4 regions of the Pseudomonas sp. NY15181 genome follow, and region 1 is predicted to be linked to each of the others. Evidence: predicted binding sites of a transcription regulator. Region 1 holds the regulator's gene; each other region holds the start of a gene.
What was found. The regulator sigma-54, encoded in region 1, starts transcription at its own class of promoters, with help from an activator protein. The targets are predictions, from matches to a motif close to ANTGGCATNNANNTTGCTNT.

Region 1 (5,249 bases):
TTCGCCGCGGATGCGCGGGTGACCAAGGCCGACGGCACCACGGTGAACACTCACCAGGGCTGCCGGGTCTACGGCAACAGCCATGGCTTCATCGGCGGCTACGCCAGCACCCGGCACAGCCTGAGCTGCGTGATGATCGCCGAAGGCCAGGGCCAGATGCAGCGGGATTACTGGTATGACGTGAACCGTCGTGGCGATCTACTGGCAAGCTCCGAGTCGATCGGCCGCCGTGCCGCTGAACGCGCCGCCAGCCGCCTGGGCGCACGGCCGGTGGATACCGCCGAGGTTCCGGTGCTGTTCGCGCCGGAAGTGGCGGTGGGGCTGTTCGGCCATTTCCTGTCGGCGATTTCTGGCGGCAGCCTGTACCGCAAGTCGTCTTTCCTCGAAGGCACCCTGGGGCAGCGCCTGTTCCCCGAGTGGCTGACCCTCGATGAGCGTCCGCTGCTGGCCGGCGCGCTGGGCAGTGCGTCATTCGATAACGACGGCCTGGCCACCTATGCCAAGCCCTTCGTCGAAGGTGGCGATCTGGTCTCCTATATCCTCGGTACCTATTCCGGCCGCAAGCTGGGCATGCCGAGCACCGCGAATGCCGGTGGCGTGCACAACCTGTTCGTCAGTCATGGCGACGAGGACCAGGCGGCGCTGATCCGTCGCATGGGGCGCGGGCTGCTGGTGACGGAGCTGATGGGGCAGGGCGTGAACCTGGTGACCGGCGATTACTCCCGTGGCGCCGGCGGCTATTGGGTGGAGAATGGCGAGATCCAGTTCCCGGTACAGGAAGTCACCATTGCGGCCAACCTGCGCGATCTGTTCCGCAACATCGTGGCCATTGGCAATGACGTGGAATTCCGCGGCAACCTGCACACCGGCTCGGTGCTGGTGGAGCGCATGACCGTCGCTGGCAACTGATATCGCTGCCCATGAAAAAGCCCGCCATCTGGCGGGCTTTTTCATGGAGAGTCATTCGCTGGCGTTCACTCGCCTTCGTCGAAGTAGTTATTGATCAGCTCGCCCAGTGCGTTCAGCGCCTCGGTGTCCTGCTCGCCTTCCGCGGCAATATGCAGGTTGGTGCCTTTGCCGGCGGCCAGCATCATCACCGCCATGATGCTCTTGCCGTCGACGGTGCTTTCCGGGTTGCGCCCTACGCGAATCTGGCAGGGGTAACGTCCCGCCACGCCGACGAATTTGGCCGCCGCACGGGCGTGCAGACCAAGCTTGTTGATGATGGTGATTTCGAGGGCGGGCATCGCGAGGGGCTGTCCTTTGTTGTGTGTTGCTACTAGCTCAGGTCGCGGTGGCGAATCTGCACGTTGGTGAGGGTTTCCTTGAGGGCCTTGCCAATGCGCTCGGCCAGGTAGGTCGAACGGTGCTGGCCACCGGTACAGCCGATGGCGACGGTGACGTAGGCCCGGTTGCTCGCGGCGAAGCGCGGCAGCCATTTGTTCAGGTAGCCGAGGATATCCTGGTACATCTCCTCGACGTCGGGTTGCGCGGCCAGGTACTCCTGGACATCCGCATCGAGCCCGGTGTGCTCGCGCAGTTCGGGCTTCCAGTACGGGTTGGGCAGGCAGCGCACGTCGAACACCAGGTCGGCGTCCACCGGCATGCCGCGCTTGAAGCCGAAGGATTCGACCAGGAAGGCGGTGCCCAGTTCAGGCTTGTTCAGCAGACGCAGCTTGAGCACGTCGCGCAGCTGATAGAGGTTCAGGTGCGTGGTGTTGAGCTTGAGATCGGCCAGGTCGGCGATCGGCGCCAGCAGATGGGTCTCGTCGGCGATGGCTTCGGCCAGCGAGCGGGTGTCGGTGGTCAGCGGGTGCCGCCGGCGCGTCTCGGAGAAGCGCTTGAGCAGGGTTTCGTCATCGGCGTCGAGGTACAGCACATCGCACTGGATGTGCTTGTCGCGTGCCTCCTGCAGCAGTTCGGGGAAGCGCTGCAGCTGGCTGGGCAGGTTGCGTGCATCGATGGAGACGGCAACCTGCGGGTGCAGCAGTTCGGTGTGCAGCAGCGCGCGCTGCGCAAGGTCCGGGAGCAGGCTGGCGGGCAGGTTGTCGATGCAGTAGAAACCGTTGTCTTCGAGCACGTTGAGCGCGGTGCTCTTGCCCGAGCCGGAGCGTCCGCTGATGATGATCAGGCGCATGATCAGTGGCCGTTCTGGAAGTCCACGACTATCCGGTACAGCTCCTCGCCGTTGGCGGCGTGGCGCAGGCGGTCACGGACGTCGGAACGGTCGAGCATGGAGGCGATCTGGCGGAGCAGTTCCAGGTGCTCTTCGGTGGCGGCCTCGGGCACCAGCAGGACGAACACGAGGTCGACCGGCGCACCGTCGAGGGCGTCGAAGTCAACCGGGTGGTCCAGGTGCAGGATGGCGCTGATGGGAGACTGGCAGCCGGGAAGGCGGCAGTGCGGTATGGCGATGCCATTGCCGAATCCGGTGGAGCCCAGGCGTTCCCGGGCCACCAGATTTTCGAAGATGTCTTGCGCGTCGAAACCTGGCAGCTCTCGAGCTACCAGGTTTGCGATTTGTTCAAGGACGCGTTTTTTGCTGCCGCCCGGCACGTTCACCAGGGAACGGCCGGGGGTCAGGATTTGCTCAAGTCGAATCATAGGGAGGGTTTAACGAACACCAACACCCTGCTGGCGTTCGAGGTATTTTTCCTTGTGCTTGATCAGTTGGCGGTCGAGCTTGTCGGTGAGCAGGTCGATGGCCGCGTACATGTCCTCATGTTCGGCACAGGCCACCACTTCGCCACCTGCGATGTGCAGGGTGGCTTCGATTTTCTGCTTTAGCTTTTCGACCTCCATGATGACCTGAACGTTGGTGATCTTGTCGAAGTGGCGCTCCAGTCGTCCGAGTTTTTCGCCGACATAGTCGCGCAGGGCGTCGGTCACATCCAGTTGGTGTCCACTGATGTTGACTTGCATACCGCTTTCTCCTTATTGCCCGTGTGTAAGTGGCAGGTTAGGTGGCCTGCCGCCGGAACACTTTGGCGTGGATCAACGTCATACCAGTCGCTTACGTTCGCTGGAGGGAGCAATCCCTAAGGACTCCCGGTACTTGGCGACGGTGCGACGTGCCACTTGAATGCCCTGTGCCTCCAGTAAACCAGCGATCTTGCTGTCGCTCAATGGCTTTTTCGGACTTTCCGCCGCGACCAGTTTCTTGATGATCGCGCGGATCGCGGTGGACGAGCATTCGCCGCCCTCGGAGGTGCTGACGTGGCTGGAGAAGAAGTACTTCAGCTCGAAGATGCCACGCGGGGTGTGCATGAATTTCTGCGTGGTGACGCGCGAGATGGTCGACTCGTGCATGCCCACGGCTTCGGCGATGTCGTGCAGGACCAGAGGCTTCATCGCCTCTTCGCCGTATTCGAGGAAGCCACGCTGATGCTCGACGATCTGGGTCGCCACTTTCATCAGCGTTTCGTTGCGGCTCTGCAGGCTCTTGATGAACCAGCGCGCTTCCTGCAGCTGGTTGCGCATGAAGGTGTTGTCGGCGCTGGAGTCGGCGCGGCGCACCAGGCCCGCGTACTGCGAGTTGACGCGCAGGCGCGGCACCGCTTCCTGGTTCAGCTCCACCAGCCAGCGCTCGTTATGTTTCCGAACGATGACATCCGGCACCACGTATTCGGCTTCGCCGGACTCGATCTGCGAGCCGGGGCGCGGGTGCAGCGACTGGATCAGCTCGATGGTTTCGCGCAGCTCGTCTTCCTTGAGCTTCATGCGCCGCATCAGCTGGCTGTAGTCGCGGCTGCCGAGCAGGTCGAGGTGGTCGGCGACCAGCTTCTGGGCCTCGGCCAGCAGGTAGGTGTTGGCCGGCATCTGGCGCAGCTGCAGCAGCAGGCATTCGCGCAGGTTGCGCGCGCCGACGCCGGCGGGCTCCATCTGCTGCACGCGGCGCAGGACGACTTCCACTTCGTCCATCTCCACGCCCAGTTCGGGGTCGATGGAGGCAAGGATGTCGTCGAGGGATTCTTCGAGGTAACCGTCGTCGTTGATGCCGTCGATGATGCTCAGGGCGATCAGGCGGTCGGTGTCGGACATCGGCGCCAGGTTGAGTTGCCAGAGCAGGTGGCTCTGCAGGCTTTCGCCGGCGGAAGTGCGGGACGTGAAGTCCCACTCGTCATCGTCGCTGGCGGGAAGGCTGCTGGCGCTGGTCTGGTAGATGTCTTCCCAGGCGGTGTCGACTGGCAACTCGCTGGGAATGCGCTCGGCCCACTGGTCCTCGTCGAGGCTGTCGGCGGAGGGGGTGGTGCTTTCCTGGTAGCTGTCCTGGGTGTTGCTGTTGGCGGTGGGGGCGGACTCTGCGCCATCGGCCATAGGGTCGCTGTTGTCGTAGTCCTCGCCGTCTTCCTGGCGCTCCAGCATGGGGTTGGACTCCAGGGCTTCCTGGATTTCCTGCTGCAGGTCCAGCGTGGAGAGCTGGAGCAGTCGGATGGCCTGTTGCAGCTGCGGAGTCATCGTCAGCTGCTGGCCCATCTTGAGGACGAGCGATGGTTTCATGGCTGGAACTAGGCACCTTGTTCGCTGGCGCAGCAAGCGCCATATCCACGACTACGGACGCCGGAGCGCCGCGAGGAAGCAAATTATATGCCTGAGTCTGGACGCTTTGCCTAGGGGCTGTCGACCTTTCGTTACAACCTGATTATCGGGCAACTGCCAGGCGGCCCGAGGCGCGGCGCCGGATGCAGGTCCGGGCCGTGGGTGGCGGGGATGGAGCGCGGCCAGGAGGGCGGCCGCCGCTGGGTCAGAGGCGGAACTCGTGACCCAGATAGACTTCCTTCACCAGGTCGTTGGCGAGGATGGTCTCGGCACTGCCCTCGGCGATCAGTTGACCGTCGTTGACGATGTAGGCGGTTTCGCAGATATCCAGCGTCTCGCGGACGTTGTGGTCGGTGATCAGCACACCGATGCCCTTGGCCTTGAGGTGATGGATGATCTGCTTGATATCGCCCACGGAGATCGGGTCGACGCCGGCGAAGGGTTCGTCCAGCAGGATGAACTTCGGCGAGCTGGCCAGGGCACGGGCGATTTCCACGCGGCGCCGCTCACCACCGGACAGGCTCATGCCGAGGTTGTCGCGAATGTGGTGGATGTGGAATTCCTCGAGCAGGCTCTCCAGGGCCTCCTGGCGGCCGCTGCGATCCAGGTCGCTGCGAGTTTCGAGGATTGCGCTGATATTGTCGGCCACCGACAGCTTGCGGAAGATCGAGGCTTCCTGCGGCAGGTAGCCGATGCCGGCGCGCGCGCGA
Region 2 (5,249 bases), on a different contig from region 1:
CACCGGCCGCGACCACTACCTGACGGCGGTCACCCGGGTCGACAAGCAGTTGGTGGAAATCATCGACGTGGAGAAGATCCTCGCCGAAGTGGCGCCGACTCCGGAGGACATCTCCGAGGGCGTGCTGGATGCCGAAACCCAGGCCCGCGCGGTGAGCAAGCGCGTGCTGGTGGTGGACGACTCCTCGGTGGCGCGCAAGCAGCTGGTGCGTTGCCTGGAAACCGTCGGCGTCGAGGTGCTGGCGCTGGGCGACGGCCGCCAGGCGCTGGACTACCTGCGGCAGATGGTGGAGGCGGGCGGGCATCCGGGCAGCGAGTTGCTGATGGTGATCTCGGACATCGAGATGCCGGAAATGGACGGCTACACCCTGACCGCGGAGATCCGTCATGACCCGCGCATGCAGGATGTGCACATTCTCCTGCATACTTCGCTGTCCGGGGTGTTCAACCAGGCCATGGTGAAGAAGGTCGGCGCTGACGACTTCCTCGCCAAATTCCGTCCCGATGACCTGGCCGCCCGCGTGGCGGATCGGATCAGGGCCGTGGATGGCACGGCGGCCTGAGTCCGCGAGGTAGATCGAGCGGCACCGGTGCCGCTCGGGGCCAAGTATTCGGCTATGGTTTTTTGAACACCGGTCAGGCGCCTGCCGCCGCGTCGGCGGCAAGCGTCCACGAGTAAAGAGGTCTATCTGTGACATCCACCAATACTGAATTCGAGCTGTTCCGGGATTTCCTGGAGAAGACCTGTGGCATCCTCCTGGGCGCCAACAAGCAGTACCTGGTCTCCAGCCGCTTGAACAAGTTGATGGAGCAGCAGGGCATCAAGTCCCTGGGCGAACTGGTACAGAAGATCCAGATGCGCAGCCAGCTGCGCGAACAGGTGGTCGACGCGATGACCACCAACGAAACCCTCTGGTTTCGCGATACCTATCCCTTCGAGGTGCTGAAGAACCGGGTGCTGCCGGAGATGATCAAGGCGTCGCCGGGCCAGCGCCTGCGCATCTGGTCGGCGGCCTGCTCCTCGGGGCAGGAGCCCTATTCGCTGTCGATGTCCATTGACGAGTTCGAGCGCACCAACCTCGGCCAGCTCAAGGCCGGTGTGCAGATCGTCGCCACGGATTTGTCCGGCTCCATGCTCACCGCATGCAAGGCCGGCGAGTACGACAGCCTGGCGATCGGCCGTGGCCTGTCGCAGGAGCGCCTGGTCCGCTACTTCGACCAGAAGACGCCGGGGCGCTGGACGGTCAAGCCGGCGGTGAAGAGCCGCGTGGAGTTCCGTGCGCTGAACCTGCTGGACAGCTACGCCACCCTCGGCAAGTTCGACATGGTGTTCTGTCGCAACGTGCTGATCTATTTCTCCGCCGAGGTGAAGCGCGACATTCTGATGCGCATCCATGCCACCTTGAAGCCGGGCGGCTATCTGTTCCTCGGCGCCTCCGAGGCGCTCAACGCACTGCCGGACCACTACCAGATGGTCCAGTGCAGTCCGGGGATCATCTACAAGGCCAAGTGATTGGCCGTTGCCCCGCCTGTTCGGGCGGGGTTCTTGTTGCTGGAATTCATGAGGTTGCGGGCATGGCCTGCACCGTTTGCCTGAGTCCTGCTCGGCTCTCGTAGGAGCGGAGCTTCTCCGCGATCCGCCTGCAAGGCCGGCCGGCGCCGGATGGCGGCACCGGTTGGTGCCTCTCCTGTGACACGAATTCCGCATGATGGATTTCGCGGACAAGGTCCGCTCCTACGGGAGTAGCGGTGCGGCCGGAACGTAGGACCGCAAATGCCGTTCTTCCTAGTAGGAGCGAGCTTGCTCGCGAACCGCTTGACTCCGTTGCCGCCGGCAAATCCCTTCGCGAGCAAGCTCGCTCCTACAAAAAGAGCCGCATGCGGCCAAGCGGAGGAGGGCGGCAAGCTTGCCGCTTTATCCCCGGCGGCAAGGGAAAGCGGTTGCCGCTTGCCGCTGTTTGCCGCCTATTGCCGCTCTCGAAATATGCTCAAGTCATTGATTTTAAATGATGTATAAATCTGGCACGCACCTTGCTGAAGTGTTGGCAAGCCCACACCGGCAAACAGGTTCGCGACCATGAGCATCAGCTTCGACAAAGCCCTAGGCATCCACCAGCAAGCACTGAGCTTCCGCTCCCAGCGCGCTGAAGTCCTGGCCAACAACCTGGCCAACGCCGATACGCCGAACTACAAGGCGCGCGACCTGGATTTCGCTTCGGTGCTGGCTGCCCAGTCCGACAAGATGAAAAGCGGCACCTTCAACGCGGCCCGTACCAACGAGCGCCACATCGCCGCCGAAGGCTTCGGCATGGGTGAGGACGCCCTCAAGTACCGCACGCCCTTCCAGCCCTCGATGGACCAGAACACCGTCGATGAGCAGATCGAGCAGTCCAACTACGCGGAGAACTCCGTGCAGTTCCAGGCCTCGTTCACCTTCCTCAACAACAAGTTCAAAGGGCTGATGAACGCCCTGCGCGGGGAGTAATCGCCATGTCGCTCGCCAGTGTCTTCAACATCGCCGGTACCGGCATGAGTGCCCAGACCACCCGTCTGAACACCACCGCCTCGAACATCGCCAACGCCGAGACCGTTTCCTCCAGCGTCGACCAGACCTACCGCGCCCGCCACCCAGTGTTCTCCACCATGTTCCAGCAGGCCCAGGGCGGCGACCAGGGTTCGCTGTTCGGCGACACCGACCAGGCCGGCTCCGGCGTGCAGGTGCTGGGTGTGATCGAGGACAAGAGCTCGCTGATCCCGCGTTACGAGCCCAACCACCCGGCCGCCGACAAGGATGGCTACGTGTACTACCCGAACGTCAACGTGGTGGAGGAGATGGCCGACATGATCTCCGCCAGCCGCGCGTTCCAGACCAACGCGGAAATGATGAACACCGCCAAGCAGATGATGCAGAAGGTCCTGACCCTGGGTCAGTAAGCGCTGAGGAAGCACGATGAGCATCGACAACAGCAGCATCAAGGGCTCCAGCTCGGTTCTGGACCAATATGCGATCAACAAGGACAGCAGCACCAGCGGCACGAACGGCAACAGCAAGCTCGGCAAGGACGAGTTCCTCAAGCTGCTGGTGGCGCAGATGAACAACCAGGACCCGATGTCGCCGCAGCAGAACGGCGAGTTCATCGCCCAGCTGGCGCAGTTCAGTACCGTGGAAGGCATCCAGTCGCTGAACACCAGCATGGACAGCATGCTCTCCAACTACCAGTCGTCCCAGGCCCTGCAGGCCTCCTCGCTGGTGGGGCGCAAGGTCATCGTGCCGACCGACAAGTCGATGGTCGATACCTCCGAGACCTTCAAGGGCACCTATACGATGCCGATCTCCACTGCCAACAGCTGGGTCAACGTCTACGACGACAAGGGCACCCTGGTGAACCGCGTCGAGATGGGCCAGCAGGCCGCCGGCAACGTCAGCTTCATGTGGGACGGCAAGGATTCCAGCGGCAATCTCGCGCCGCCGGGACGCTACAAGTTCGAGGCGCAGACCAACTACGAAGGCAAGACCTATGGCCTGACCACCTTCCTGCCGGCCAACGTCGACAGCGTGACCCTCGGGCAGAACGGCGGCGAGCTGACGCTGAACCTCGCCGGGCTGGGCAGCATCGGCCTGTCCAAAGTGCAGATCATCGGCCAGTAAGGCGCCGCTGGCGGGCTTGGGCCCGACTGAACAGATTCGAGTCGGCGAAACCGACAAGGAGATAAGAGATGTCTTTCAATATCGGGCTCAGCGGTATCAAGGCCGCCTCCAGTGACCTGAATACCACCGGCAACAACATCGCCAACGCCAGCACCGTCGGCTTCAAGCAGTCGCGCTCGGAGTTCTCCGATGTGTATGCCGCCTCGGTGCTGGGTTCCGGCAGCAACCCGGTCGGCAGCGGCGTGTTGCTGTCCAACGTCTCGCAGCTGTTCAACCAGGGCACCATCGATGCCACGCAGAACGCGCTGGACATGGCCATCAACGGCAACGGCTTCTTCGTCACCAGCAACAACGGTGCGGTCAGCTACACCCGCGCCGGCTATTTCGGCACCGACAAGAACGGCTACGTGGTCGACAACAACGGCTACCGCCTGCAGGGCTACGCGGTGAATGCCCAGGGCCAGCTGCAGAACGGCGTGGTCGGCGACCTGCACATCGAAACCGGCAACCAGGCGCCGAAGGCCACCAGCCAGATCGCCCAGACCTTCAACCTGAACTCCACCAACACCACGCCGACGGTCACCCCGTTCAACTCCAGCGACCCGACCACCTACAACTCCTCGACCTCGGTGAACATCTACGACAGCCAGGGCAACGCCCACGTGCTGACCCAGTACTTCACCAAGACCGGGCCCAACGACTGGACCATGAACGTGTTGGTCGACGGTCGCAACCCGGCCAATCCGACCGATGACGCCACGGCCATCGGTGCTGCGACCACCGCGGCCGGTACTGCCGGCGCCACCCCGGCGAGCGTTGCCGCCGCCGTTGCCGGTTCCGGCGCAACACCTGCCGCCATTGCCGCCGCCAACGCCGCCGCCGCGGCCAGCGGCGCGACCCCGGCCAGCGTACTGGCTGCCGTCAGTGGCATGGGCAACAGCCCGTACCAGGTCAACCTGACCTTCAGCCCGGCCGGCCAACTGCTGACCCAGACCCCGGTGAACAACGGTACCGGCAATGCCTTCTCGGTGAACCCCGCCGACGGCACCCTGGTCATGGGCGACTGGGTGCCGGCAATCTCCGACGGCAAGACCCCGCCGACCTGGAGCGCCAACGGTGCCACCCCGAACGCGAGCGGCATCACCGTGGACATCCGCAAGTCCACCCAGTACGCCACCGCCTTCGCGGTGAACAGCGTCAACCAGGACGGCTACACCACCGGCCAGCTCTCGGGCCTGGAAATCGACGACCAGGGCAACATCTTCGCCCGCTACACCAACGGACAGTCCAAGGTGCAGGGGCAGGTGGTGCTGGCGAACTTCGCCAACGTCCAGGGCCTGACCCCGATCGGCAAGACTTCCTGGGTGCAGTCCTCGGAGTCCGGCGAGCCGGTGATCGGCACCCCGCGCTCGGGCACCCTCGGCGCGCTGCAGTCCGGCTCGCTGGAGGCTTCCAACGTCGACCTGTCCAGCGAACTGGTGGACCTGATCGTCGCCCAGCGCAACTACCAGGCCAACGCCAAGACCATCCAGACCGAGGATGCGGTTACCCAGACCATCATCAACCTGCGGTAAGGCGTCGTCATGAGAAAGGCCCCATCG
Region 3 (5,249 bases), on a different contig from region 1:
GCGATCAGCTGGTAGGCCCAGCAATAGGGAGACTGGTCGGGAACGAAGCGAATCTGCCGCTGCTCCAGTTGCGCACGCAGGCGCTGCGGGTCGAAGACCTCCAGCTTGGCCATCATCACCTGGGTCAGCAGGACCTCCAGACGGCTCAGCACCGAGCGTTTCTCCTCGTCGCTATAGCCGTTCCAGTGCACCACTTCATGGTGGAAACGCTTGCAGCCACGGCAGACCAGGTCGCCGTAGACCGTCGAGCAGAGCCCGACACAGGGAGTTTTGATGCGCGAAGAAGACATGACGGAAGGCGTAGCGGGCAAAGCGGCATATTAGTGTCCGAGGGGGCTTCCCCGCAAACCGCATTGCCGTGTCGTCGGACGCGACCTTTGTCTAGGCGATATCACCCTTGCGGGGGTAGCAAATCGGCTTACCAACACCGTTTTTTTCCATTAGAATCCTTTCGCCTTTTTGGCGTCATTGTCCGAAAGAAGCTGTTTTCAAAGCGTCACGAAGCACAGATTCCGGCAGCCGCGCGGCCTGGGCGCTCCCCTCAAGCGTTCAGGCCCATCAGTCCCTGGCCACACCGGCGTAAAACTTTGAAAACAGCTTCTGCCCGGAGATCGCCGGTGCCGTCGTAGGTCAGTGGATTACCGTCCACCATGCCTGACGAATGGATCGGAAGGGTCTCCTGGATACGCGTCCTCCGGGACCACTGATGAGGGAAAAACTGTGCTTGAAGCCTACCGCAAACACGTAGAAGAGCGTGCCGCCCAGGGCGTCGTGCCCCAGCCGCTGAACGCCGAGCAGACCGCTGGTCTGGTCGAACTCCTGAAGAACCCGCCGGCCGGCGAAGAAGAATTCCTCCTCGATCTGATCACCAACCGCGTGCCGCCGGGCGTCGACGAAGCCGCCTACGTCAAGGCCGGTTTCCTCTCCGCCATCGCCAAGGGCGAAGCCACTTCCCCGCTGATCTCCAAATCCCGCGCCGTTGAGCTGCTGGGCACCATGCAGGGCGGCTACAACATCGCCACCATGGTCGAGCTGCTGGACAGCGCCGAGCTGGCCGGAGTCGCCGCCGAGCAACTCAAGCACACCCTGCTGATGTTCGACGCCTTCCACGACGTCGCTGAGCGCGCCAAGAAAGGCAACGCCGCCGCCAAGGCCGTGCTGCAGTCCTGGGCCGATGGCGAGTGGTTCAAGGCCAAGCCGGCCGTCGCCGAGAAGCTGACCCTGACCGTGTTCAAGGTCCCCGGCGAAACCAACACCGACGACCTGTCCCCCGCTCCGGACGCCTGGTCGCGCCCCGACATCCCGCTGCACGCCCTGGCCATGCTGAAAATGGCCCGCGACGGCATTGAGCCGGTCCAGCCGGGCGCCGTCGGTCCGCTGAAGCAGATCGAAGCCGTTAAAGCCAAAGGCTTCCCGGTCGCCTACGTCGGTGACGTGGTCGGCACCGGTTCGTCCCGTAAGTCCGCCACCAACTCGGTGCTGTGGTTCTTCGGCGACGACATCCCTTACGTTCCGAACAAGCGTGCCGGCGGCTTCTGCTTCGGCACCAAGATCGCCCCGATCTTCTACAACACCATGGAAGACGCCGGCGCCCTGCCGATCGAATTCGACTGCACCAACCTGGCCATGGGCGACGTCATCGACGTGTACCCGTACGAAGGCAAGGTCGTGCGTCATGACAGCGGCGAAGTGGTCACCACCTTCGAGCTGAAGACCCCGGTTCTGCTGGACGAAGTCCGCGCCGGCGGCCGTATCCCGCTGATCGTTGGCCGTGGCCTGACCGAGAAGGCCCGCGCCGAGCTGGGTCTGAGCGCCTCCGACCTGTTCAAGAAGCCGGAAGCGCCGGCCGACAGCGGCAAGGGCTTCACCCTCGCCCAGAAGATGGTTGGCCGTGCTTGCGGCCTGGCCGAAGGCCAGGGCGTGCGTCCGGGCACCTACTGCGAACCGAAGATGACCACCGTCGGTTCCCAGGACACCACCGGCCCGATGACCCGCGACGAGCTGAAAGACCTGGCTTGCCTGGGCTTCTCCGCCGACCTGGTGATGCAGTCCTTCTGCCACACCGCCGCTTATCCGAAGCCGATCGACGTCAAGACCCACCACACCCTGCCGGACTTCATCATGACCCGCGGCGGTGTCTCCCTGCGTCCGGGCGACGGCATCATCCACAGCTGGCTGAACCGCATGCTGCTGCCCGACACCGTCGGCACCGGCGGCGACTCGCACACCCGCTTCCCGATCGGCATCAGCTTCCCGGCCGGTTCCGGCCTGGTCGCCTTCGCCGCTGCCACCGGCGTCATGCCGCTGGACATGCCGGAATCGGTTCTGGTGCGTTTCAAGGGCAAGCTGCAACCGGGCATCACCCTGCGTGACCTGGTCCATGCCATCCCCTACTACGCCATCCAGGCCGGCCTGCTGACCGTCGAGAAGAAGGGCAAGAAGAACATCTTCTCCGGCCGCATCCTCGAGATCGAAGGTCTGAACGACCTGACCGTCGAACAAGCCTTCGAGCTGTCCGACGCCTCCGCCGAGCGTTCGGCTGCCGGTTGCACCATCAAGCTGCCGGAAGAGGCCATCGCCGAGTACCTGAAGTCCAACATCACCCTGCTGCGCTGGATGATCGGCGAAGGCTACGGCGACGCCCGCACCCTGGAGCGCCGCGCGCAAGCGATGGAAGCCTGGCTGGCCAACCCGCAGTTGCTGGAAGCCGACAAGGACGCCGAGTACGCCGCGGTCATCGAGATCGACCTGGCCGACGTCAAGGAGCCGGTACTCTGCGCTCCGAACGACCCGGACGACGCTCGTCTGCTGTCCAGCGTCGAAGGCCGCAAGATCGATGAAGTCTTCATCGGTTCCTGCATGACCAACATCGGTCACTTCCGCGCTGCCGGCAAACTGCTGGACAAGGTCAAGGGTGGCATTCCGACCCGTCTGTGGCTGGCTCCGCCGACCAAGATGGACGCCCACCAGCTGACCGAGGAAGGCTACTACGGCATCTACGGCAAGGCTGGCGCGCGCATGGAAATGCCGGGCTGCTCGCTGTGCATGGGTAACCAGGCTCGCGTACAGACCGGTTCGACCGTGGTCTCCACCTCGACCCGTAACTTCCCGAACCGCCTGGGCGACGCCACCGACGTGTTCCTGGCATCCGCCGAGCTGGCCGCTGTCGCTTCGATCATCGGCAAGCTGCCGACCGTCGAGGAGTACATGGCCTACGCGAAGGACATCGACAGCATGTCTGCCGATATCTACCGCTACCTGAGCTTCGACCAGATCGCCGAGTTCCGCGAAGCTGCAGCCAACGCGAAGATCCCGGCCGTCCAGGTCTGAGACTCCTAGCGTGATGAAAAGCCCCGCCCCGTGCGGGGCTTTTCTTTTGCAGCGCCCGAAACAGAGCGGCCCGCACCGCTACTCACGATGGGGCTAATACTTATTGACCGTTGCGCCTGCGGCCCGCCTGTCTAAGGTGTCAGCAGGCCCTGCCCATATCCGTGCTCAGGTGCCCTTGATGGAACCCTCCAGAGGTGCGCTCCCTTCCTCTGAGCCCCGCCCTTGCGGCGGGGCTTGTTTTTTCCGCCGCATCTGGCACACGCCTTGCTGTACGCCCAGCAACAGGCAGCCCAACGTCGGGCCCTGAAAGACGATGACGTCGCCTCCCCGCCCAGCGACGGCTGGTGGAGCGGCGCCCTTTGCCTTCAGAGGTGGAAATGATCGACAGCACAAGCGGCCGCCCGGACAGCCTGGCCTGGGTCGCCGGCTCCGACGCCCCGGAAAAGAGCGCACTGAACCTGGGCTTCATGGCCCTCACCGACTCCGCGTCCCTGGTGGTCGCCGCCACCCAGGGCTTCGCCCAACCCTACGGCCTGACCCTCAACCTGCAGCGGCAAAGCTCCTGGGCCGGCCTGCGCGATCGCCTGCTCAGCGGCGAACTGGACGCGGCGCAGGGGCTCTACGGCCTGATCTACGGCATGCAGCTCGGCCTGGGCGGCGCCCCCGCCACCGAGATGGCCGTGCTCATGGGGCTGTGCCAGAACGGCCAGTCGATCAATCTTTCCGCACCACTGATGCGCGACGGCGTGACCTGCGCTGAAGCACTCCGCCAGCATGCGCGCCACAACGGTGCGCCGCTGACCCTGGCGCACACCTTCCCCACCGGCACCCACGCACTCTGGCTGTACTACTGGCTGGCCAGCCACGGCATCCACCCGCTGCGCGACGTGCGCTCGCTGGTGGTGCCGCCGGCACAGATGGTGGAACACCTGAAGGCTGGGCGCATCGACGGCTTCTGCGCCGGCGGCCCCTGGGGCGCGCTGGCGGTGGATGAAGGCCTGGGCTTCACCCTGGCGACCAGCCAGCAGATCTGGCCGGACCACCCGGAAAAGGTGCTGGGCACCACCCGCGCCTTCGTCGAGCAATACCCCAACACCGCCCGCGCCCTGGTGATGAGCATCCTCGATGCCAGCCGCTTCATCGAGGCCAGCGAGGACAACCTGCGCGGTGCGGCACAGCTGATCAGCGGCCAGGAGTATGTCGACGCGCCGCTCTCCAGCATCGAGCCACGCCTGCTCGGCCGCTACCAGGACGGCCTCGGCCACGCCTGGCAGGATGCCCATCCACTGCGCTTCTTCGACGGCGGCCAGGCCAACTTCCCCTGGCTGTCCGACGGCATGTGGTTCATGACCCAGTTCCGCCGCTGGGGCCTGCTGCGCGAAGACGTCGACTACCTGGGCATCGCCCGCCAGGTGCAACAGCTCGCCCTGTACCGCCAGGCCGCCGAAGCCGTGGGCGTCGCTGTGCCGAGCGCCGACATGCGCCGCTCGACGCTGATCGACGGCCGCACCTGGGACGGCAGCGATCCGGCCGGCTATGCCCACAGCTTCGAATTGAACGCCCTGATGGAGCGAGGTTGAGCATGCTGCGCGTCTTGCTGATCAACGACACCCCGAAGAAGGTCGGGCGCCTCAAGGCAGCGCTGGTGGAATCCGGCTTCGACGTGGTCGACGAATCCGGTCTCACCGTCGACCTGGCGCAACGCGTGGAAGCCCTGCGCCCGGATGTGATCCTCATCGACACCGAATCCCCCGGCCGCGACGTGATGGAGCAGGTGGTGCTGGTCAGCCGCGACCAGCCGCGCCCCATCGTCATGTTCACCGACGAGCACAACCCGCAGGTGATGCGCCAGGCCATCCGCTCGGGGGTCAGCGCCTACATAGTCGAAGGCATCCAGGCCCAGCGCCTGCAACCGATCC
Region 4 (5,249 bases), on a different contig from region 1:
CTTCGACGTTCTGCGGGTCGCACAGGGTGTCGGAGATGAACAGCTCGTCCATGCCGGACACGCAGACGATGTCGCCGGCTTCGGCGTCGGCGACTTCAACGCGCTGCAGGCCCGAGTGGCCCATGATCTTCAGGATGCGACCGTTGCGCTTGGTGCCGTCGTCGCTGATGGCAACTACCGGGGTGTTGGCCTTGACGCGGCCACGGGCGATACGGCCGATGCCGATCACGCCGAGGAAGCTGTTGTAGTCCAGCTGGGAGATCTGCATCTGGAACGGGCCGTCGACGTCCACTTCCGGAGCTGGAACGTGGTCGATGATCGCCTGGAACAGCGCGTCCATGTTGTCGTCCATCTTCTCGTGGTCCATGCCGGCGATGCCGTTCAGGGCACTGGCGTAGACGATCGGGAAGTCCAGCTGCTCGTCGGTGGCGCCGAGGTTGTCGAACAGGTCGAAGATCTGGTCGATGACCCAGTCAGGACGCGCGCCCGGACGGTCGATCTTGTTCACCACCACGATCGGACGCAGGCCGGCCTTGAAGGCCTTCTGGGTCACGAAGCGGGTCTGCGGCATGGGGCCGTCCTGGGCGTCAACGACCAGCAGTACGGAGTCCACCATGGACATCACACGCTCTACCTCGCCGCCGAAGTCGGCGTGGCCGGGGGTGTCCACGATGTTGATGTTGTAGCCGTTCCACTTGATGGCGGTGTTCTTCGCCAGAATGGTAATGCCGCGTTCTTTTTCCTGGTCGTTGGAGTCCATCACGCGCTCGCTTTCCGCTTCTTTGCGGTCGAGGGTGCCGGACAGCTTCAGCAGCTTGTCAACGAGGGTGGTCTTGCCATGGTCGACGTGGGCGATGATGGCGATATTGCGCAGTTTTTCGATCACAGTGTCAGTCTCGAGAGTGAATCTTCGGCTGCCTTCAGGCAGCGGGGCCGGGCCGTGGCGCGGCAGTGCAAAAGGTCAGGGCGTGAGCCTACGCACCGAATGTGTCGGGTGGTCGATGGCGGATACTGCCGCCGAACAGTCCAGGCTGGCGGCGTTGGTCCGCACCTTTATTGCGGACGGTAAACACGCACATTGGTGTGCCCTTCGTTGACCAGGTGGTGGGCGTGCAGGCGACTCATCACGCCCTTGTCGCAGTACAGGAGGTACTGGCGGTTGGGGTCCAGTTCCTTGAACTTGCTGTTGATCGCGTAGAACGGCATCGGCAGCACTTCGATACCTTCGAGCGCCAGCGGTTCATCTTCCTGGGCATCCGGGTGACGGATGTCCACCACGATCTGACCCGGCAGCACTTCGTCGACCATCTCCACCGGCAGATCCTTGCCCAGCTCGTCGATCACCCGATCGACGGTCATCTGGGTGGAGCGCTCCAGGGCGCGGTCGAGCACGGCCATGTCGAACTTGGTTTCTTCGTGTTCGACGCGGTACGGCTTGGCCTGGGTGGTCGGGTTCACCGAGATCACGCCGCAGTATTCGGGCATGTGCTTGGCGAACTCGGCGGTGCCGATCTGGGTCGCGGTGTCGATGATATCCTGCTTGTGGCTGACGATCAGCGGGCGCAGCACCAGGGTGTCGGTCACCCGGTCGATCACCGAGAGGTTCGGCAGGGTCTGGCTGGACACCTGGGAGATCGCCTCGCCGGTCACCAGGGCGTTCAGCTCAAGGCGCTCGGCCACACGGCTGGCGGCACGCAGCATCATGCGCTTCAAGGTCACGCCCATGTAGCTGTCGTCGACCTTGGTGAGAATCTCGCCGACCACTTCCTCGAAGGGCACGCTGACGAACAGCACGCGCTGGGAACGACCGTACTTCTCCCACAGGTAGTGCGCCACTTCCATCACGCCTAGCTCATGGGCACGGCCACCGAGGTTGAAGAACACGAAGTGGCTGATCATGCCGCGACGCATCATCTGGTAGGCCGCCACGGTGGAGTCGAAGCCACCGGACATCAGCACCAGCACCTGCTCCAGCGCGCCCAGCGGGTAGCCGCCGAGGCCCTCGTGCTGGGCGTGGATCACGTACAGGCGGTCATAGCGGATTTCCACCCGCACCTGCACTTCCGGATTCTTCAGCGATACGCCCGCGGCGCCGCAGTGCTGGCGCAGGCCGCCGCCGACGTAGCGCTCGACGTCGATGGAGGTGAACGGGTGCTTGCCGGCGCGCTTGCAGCGCATGGAGAAGATCTTGCCCGGCAGCTTGTCGCCGAAGTGCAGCTTGCACTTCTCCAGGATGTCGTCGAAGTCGCCCAGCGGGTACTCGTGCACTTCCAGGAAATGGCCGATGCCCGGTGTGCAGGTCAGGCGCTCGATCATCTCGCGCAGGACCTTCGGATCGGTGACCTGGGTCTCGACGTCCAGGTTGTCCCACTCGCCTTCCACCCGCAGCTCGGGATCGAGGTCGCGGAGCACCGTGCGAATGTTCTTCGCCAGCTGGCGGATGAAGCGCTTGCGCACCGGCCGGCTCTTGATGGTGATTTCCTGGAAGACCTTGACGATGAGTTTCATGCGGACCGGGCGATTGCCATGGGACAGAAAAAAAGGGGCAAGATTATATCCGAAATTGCTCAAGACTTGAGCAGAATTCGGAGACTTTCTTTTAGGTGCACCAAAATGGACGGACGCACCATGACTAAGCACTAAAACGGTGCACAATTACCCTGCAATTCCTGGTTGCGCTCGCCAAAGCCCCGGAAATCAGCGCTTCTGCACGATTGCGGGCACTGGCACGCAACTTGCTCTCTTGTGAGGCAGGTTGCCCTGGCGGAGTATTCCGGCCGGCATCACCCGATACTGGGGCACAGAAAGCTCCCAGCTCTAATCCCTCCTGGAGGACAGCATGTCGTACAAGTCGCAACAACTGATCAAAGATCATGACGTGAAGTGGGTTGACCTGCGCTTCACCGATACCAAAGGCAAGCAGCAGCACGTCACCATGCCGGCTCGCGACGCCCTGGACGATGACTTCTTCGAAGCCGGCAAGATGTTCGACGGCTCCTCCATCGAAGGCTGGAAAGGCATCGAAGCCTCCGACATGATCCTGCTGCCGGACGACAGCACCGCCGTGCTCGACCCGTTCACCGAAGAGCCGACCCTGATCATCGTCTGCGACATCATCGAGCCGAGCACCATGCAAGGCTACGAGCGCGACCCGCGCAACATCGCCAAGCGCGCCGAGGAATACCTGAAGTCCACCGGTATCGGCGACACCGTATTCGTCGGCCCGGAGCCGGAGTTCTTCATCTTCGACGAAGTGAAGTTCAAGTCCGACATCTCCGGCTCGATGTTCAAGATCTTCTCCGAGCAGGCTTCCTGGAACACCGACGCTGACATCGAGTCGGGCAACAAGGGCCACCGCCCGGGCGTGAAAGGCGGCTACTTCCCGGTACCGCCGGTCGACCACGACCACGAAATCCGTACCGCCATGTGTAACGCCATGGAAGAAATGGGCCTGGTCATCGAGGTTCACCACCACGAAGTGGCCACCGCCGGCCAGAACGAGATCGGTGTGAAGTTCAACACCCTCGTTGCCAAGGCTGACGAAGTGCAGACCCTGAAGTACTGCATCCACAACGTGGCCGACGCCTACGGCAAGACCGTGACCTTCATGCCGAAGCCGCTGTACGGCGACAACGGCTCGGGCATGCACGTTCACATGTCCATCTCCAAGGATGGCAAGAACACCTTCGCAGGCGAAGGCTATGCCGGCCTGTCCGATACCGCCCTGTACTTCATCGGCGGCATCATCAAGCACGGCAAGGCCCTGAACGGCTTCACCAACCCGGCCACCAACTCCTACAAGCGTCTGGTTCCGGGCTTCGAAGCCCCGGTCATGCTGGCCTACTCGGCCCGCAACCGTTCCGCCTCGATCCGTATCCCGTACGTTTCCAGCCCGAAAGCCCGCCGCATCGAAGCGCGCTTCCCGGACCCGGCTGCCAACCCCTACCTGTGCTTCGCAGCTCTGCTGATGGCCGGTCTGGACGGCATCCAGAACAAGATTCACCCCGGCGATGCCGCCGACAAGAACCTGTACGACCTGCCGCCGGAAGAGGCGAAGGAAATCCCGCAGGTTTGCGGCAGCCTGAAAGAGGCGCTGGAAGAACTCGACAAGGGCCGTGCGTTCCTGACCAAGGGCGGCGTGTTCACCGACGAGTTCATCGATGCCTACATCGAGCTGAAGTCGGAAGAAGAAATCAAGGTGCGCACCTTCGTGCACCCGCTGGAATACGACCTGTACTACAGCGTCTGATCCACGAATACCTATAAATAGCGTCAGCATTAAGGCCTCCTTCGGGAGGCCTTTTTTATGGGCGATGGAAGCACCTATGAAGAGCCCAGGACGGAGGATGCTCGTCGTTATCCGCCGGCCAAGCATTGCCAGCGAAGCTCGCTCAGAGCAGTCGATAGCGAATCCCCATCTCGCCATCGCGAATCCGCCGGCCGTAACGCGCCGGCAGATTTGCCTCCAGCATCCCCTGCTGCACCGCGCCCTCGTAGGTGCAGATCTCACTCTGCCCGGCATCCTTGTGGTGCAGCGTCCAGACGACCCGGGTGCCGTCAGCCGCGTCGACCGGCAGGCTGAAGCACGTGGCGCCCTCCGCGGCACCGACGTGAAGCTCGACCGGTACGGTGCCGCCGGGGAAAGGCCGGCCATCCAGGAAACCGAACTGCGAGTCATGCTGCAGCAGGCTCTGCTGGGCGTAAGGCCAGACCCACGAACGCAGGAAATACTGGTCGGCGAAGTGCTCCGAGGACACTGGCTGGGCGAGGAAGTTGTCCATCAAGGTGCGCATCGGCGGCAAGGCTCCGGCGCAGACGCCCCAGAGGCCGGCGAGGATCAGCTCGGTATGGGTGGCGTAATCGCGCATGAGGTGGAAACGCTCGCCACCGTTGATCCACTCCTGCACGGCCTCCGCTTCTCGCTGGCCGATCACCGAGTCGGCATCGCGGAAGATCACCCGATGCACGTCCGGCAGGTCGTAGGCCAGGAACCGCCACATGGGCCCGGGCGCCTTCAGTAGCAGAGGATCGGAGACTTCGATCACCCGGCCGCCCTGACGCAGCCGCCCGACGACGGTTGGCGGAACGCTGCCGTCGACGAAGAACACGCAACGCCAATGGGGATAGACGGATGGCTGCTCCAGCACGTTGAGCACGGCGGTCTCGCAGTACTTGGGGTTGGCACCGAACAGCGAGAAGGCAATCAGGTTGCTGTCACGGGTCTGCTCGGAGGGCGGCGGCAGCAGGGG

Region 2: the regulator sigma-54 is predicted to act here: its motif matches at 2,018-2,037, upstream of flgB (flagellar basal body rod protein FlgB).
Region 3: the regulator sigma-54 is predicted to act here: its motif matches at 3,582-3,601, upstream of ACNFBT_RS16265 (CmpA/NrtA family ABC transporter substrate-binding protein).
Region 4: the regulator sigma-54 is predicted to act here: its motif matches at 2,723-2,742, upstream of glnA (glutamate--ammonia ligase).

The regions. Positions count from the first base shown of each region.
Region 1 is NZ_JBLUPT010000008.1:121,705-126,953, forward strand. Features, by position in the region: gene pmbA (metalloprotease PmbA) at 1-909, shown strand, start outside; gene ACNFBT_RS18855 (HPr family phosphocarrier protein) at 975-1,247, opposite strand; gene rapZ (RNase adapter RapZ) at 1,280-2,137, opposite strand; gene ptsN (PTS IIA-like nitrogen regulatory protein PtsN) at 2,140-2,604, opposite strand; gene hpf (ribosome hibernation-promoting factor, HPF/YfiA family) at 2,614-2,922, opposite strand; gene ACNFBT_RS18875 (RNA polymerase factor sigma-54) at 3,001-4,500, opposite strand; gene lptB (LPS export ABC transporter ATP-binding protein) at 4,745-5,249, opposite strand, start outside.
Region 2 is NZ_JBLUPT010000003.1:514,237-519,485, forward strand. Features, by position in the region: gene ACNFBT_RS11130 (chemotaxis protein CheV) at 1-562, shown strand, start outside; gene cheR (protein-glutamate O-methyltransferase CheR) at 691-1,512, shown strand; gene flgB (flagellar basal body rod protein FlgB) at 2,077-2,484, shown strand; gene flgC (flagellar basal body rod protein FlgC) at 2,490-2,933, shown strand; gene flgD (flagellar hook assembly protein FlgD) at 2,950-3,648, shown strand; gene flgE (flagellar hook protein FlgE) at 3,717-5,222, shown strand.
Region 3 is NZ_JBLUPT010000006.1:207,536-212,784, reverse strand. Features, by position in the region: gene ACNFBT_RS16275 (DUF1289 domain-containing protein) at 1-290, opposite strand, end outside; gene acnB (bifunctional aconitate hydratase 2/2-methylisocitrate dehydratase) at 721-3,330, shown strand; gene ACNFBT_RS16265 (CmpA/NrtA family ABC transporter substrate-binding protein) at 3,708-4,910, shown strand; gene ACNFBT_RS16260 (ANTAR domain-containing response regulator) at 4,913-5,249, shown strand, end outside.
Region 4 is NZ_JBLUPT010000007.1:309,271-314,519, reverse strand. Features, by position in the region: gene typA (translational GTPase TypA) at 1-886, opposite strand, end outside; gene thiI (tRNA uracil 4-sulfurtransferase ThiI) at 1,054-2,508, opposite strand; gene glnA (glutamate--ammonia ligase) at 2,840-4,249, shown strand; gene ACNFBT_RS18265 (tetratricopeptide repeat protein) at 4,392-5,249, opposite strand, start outside.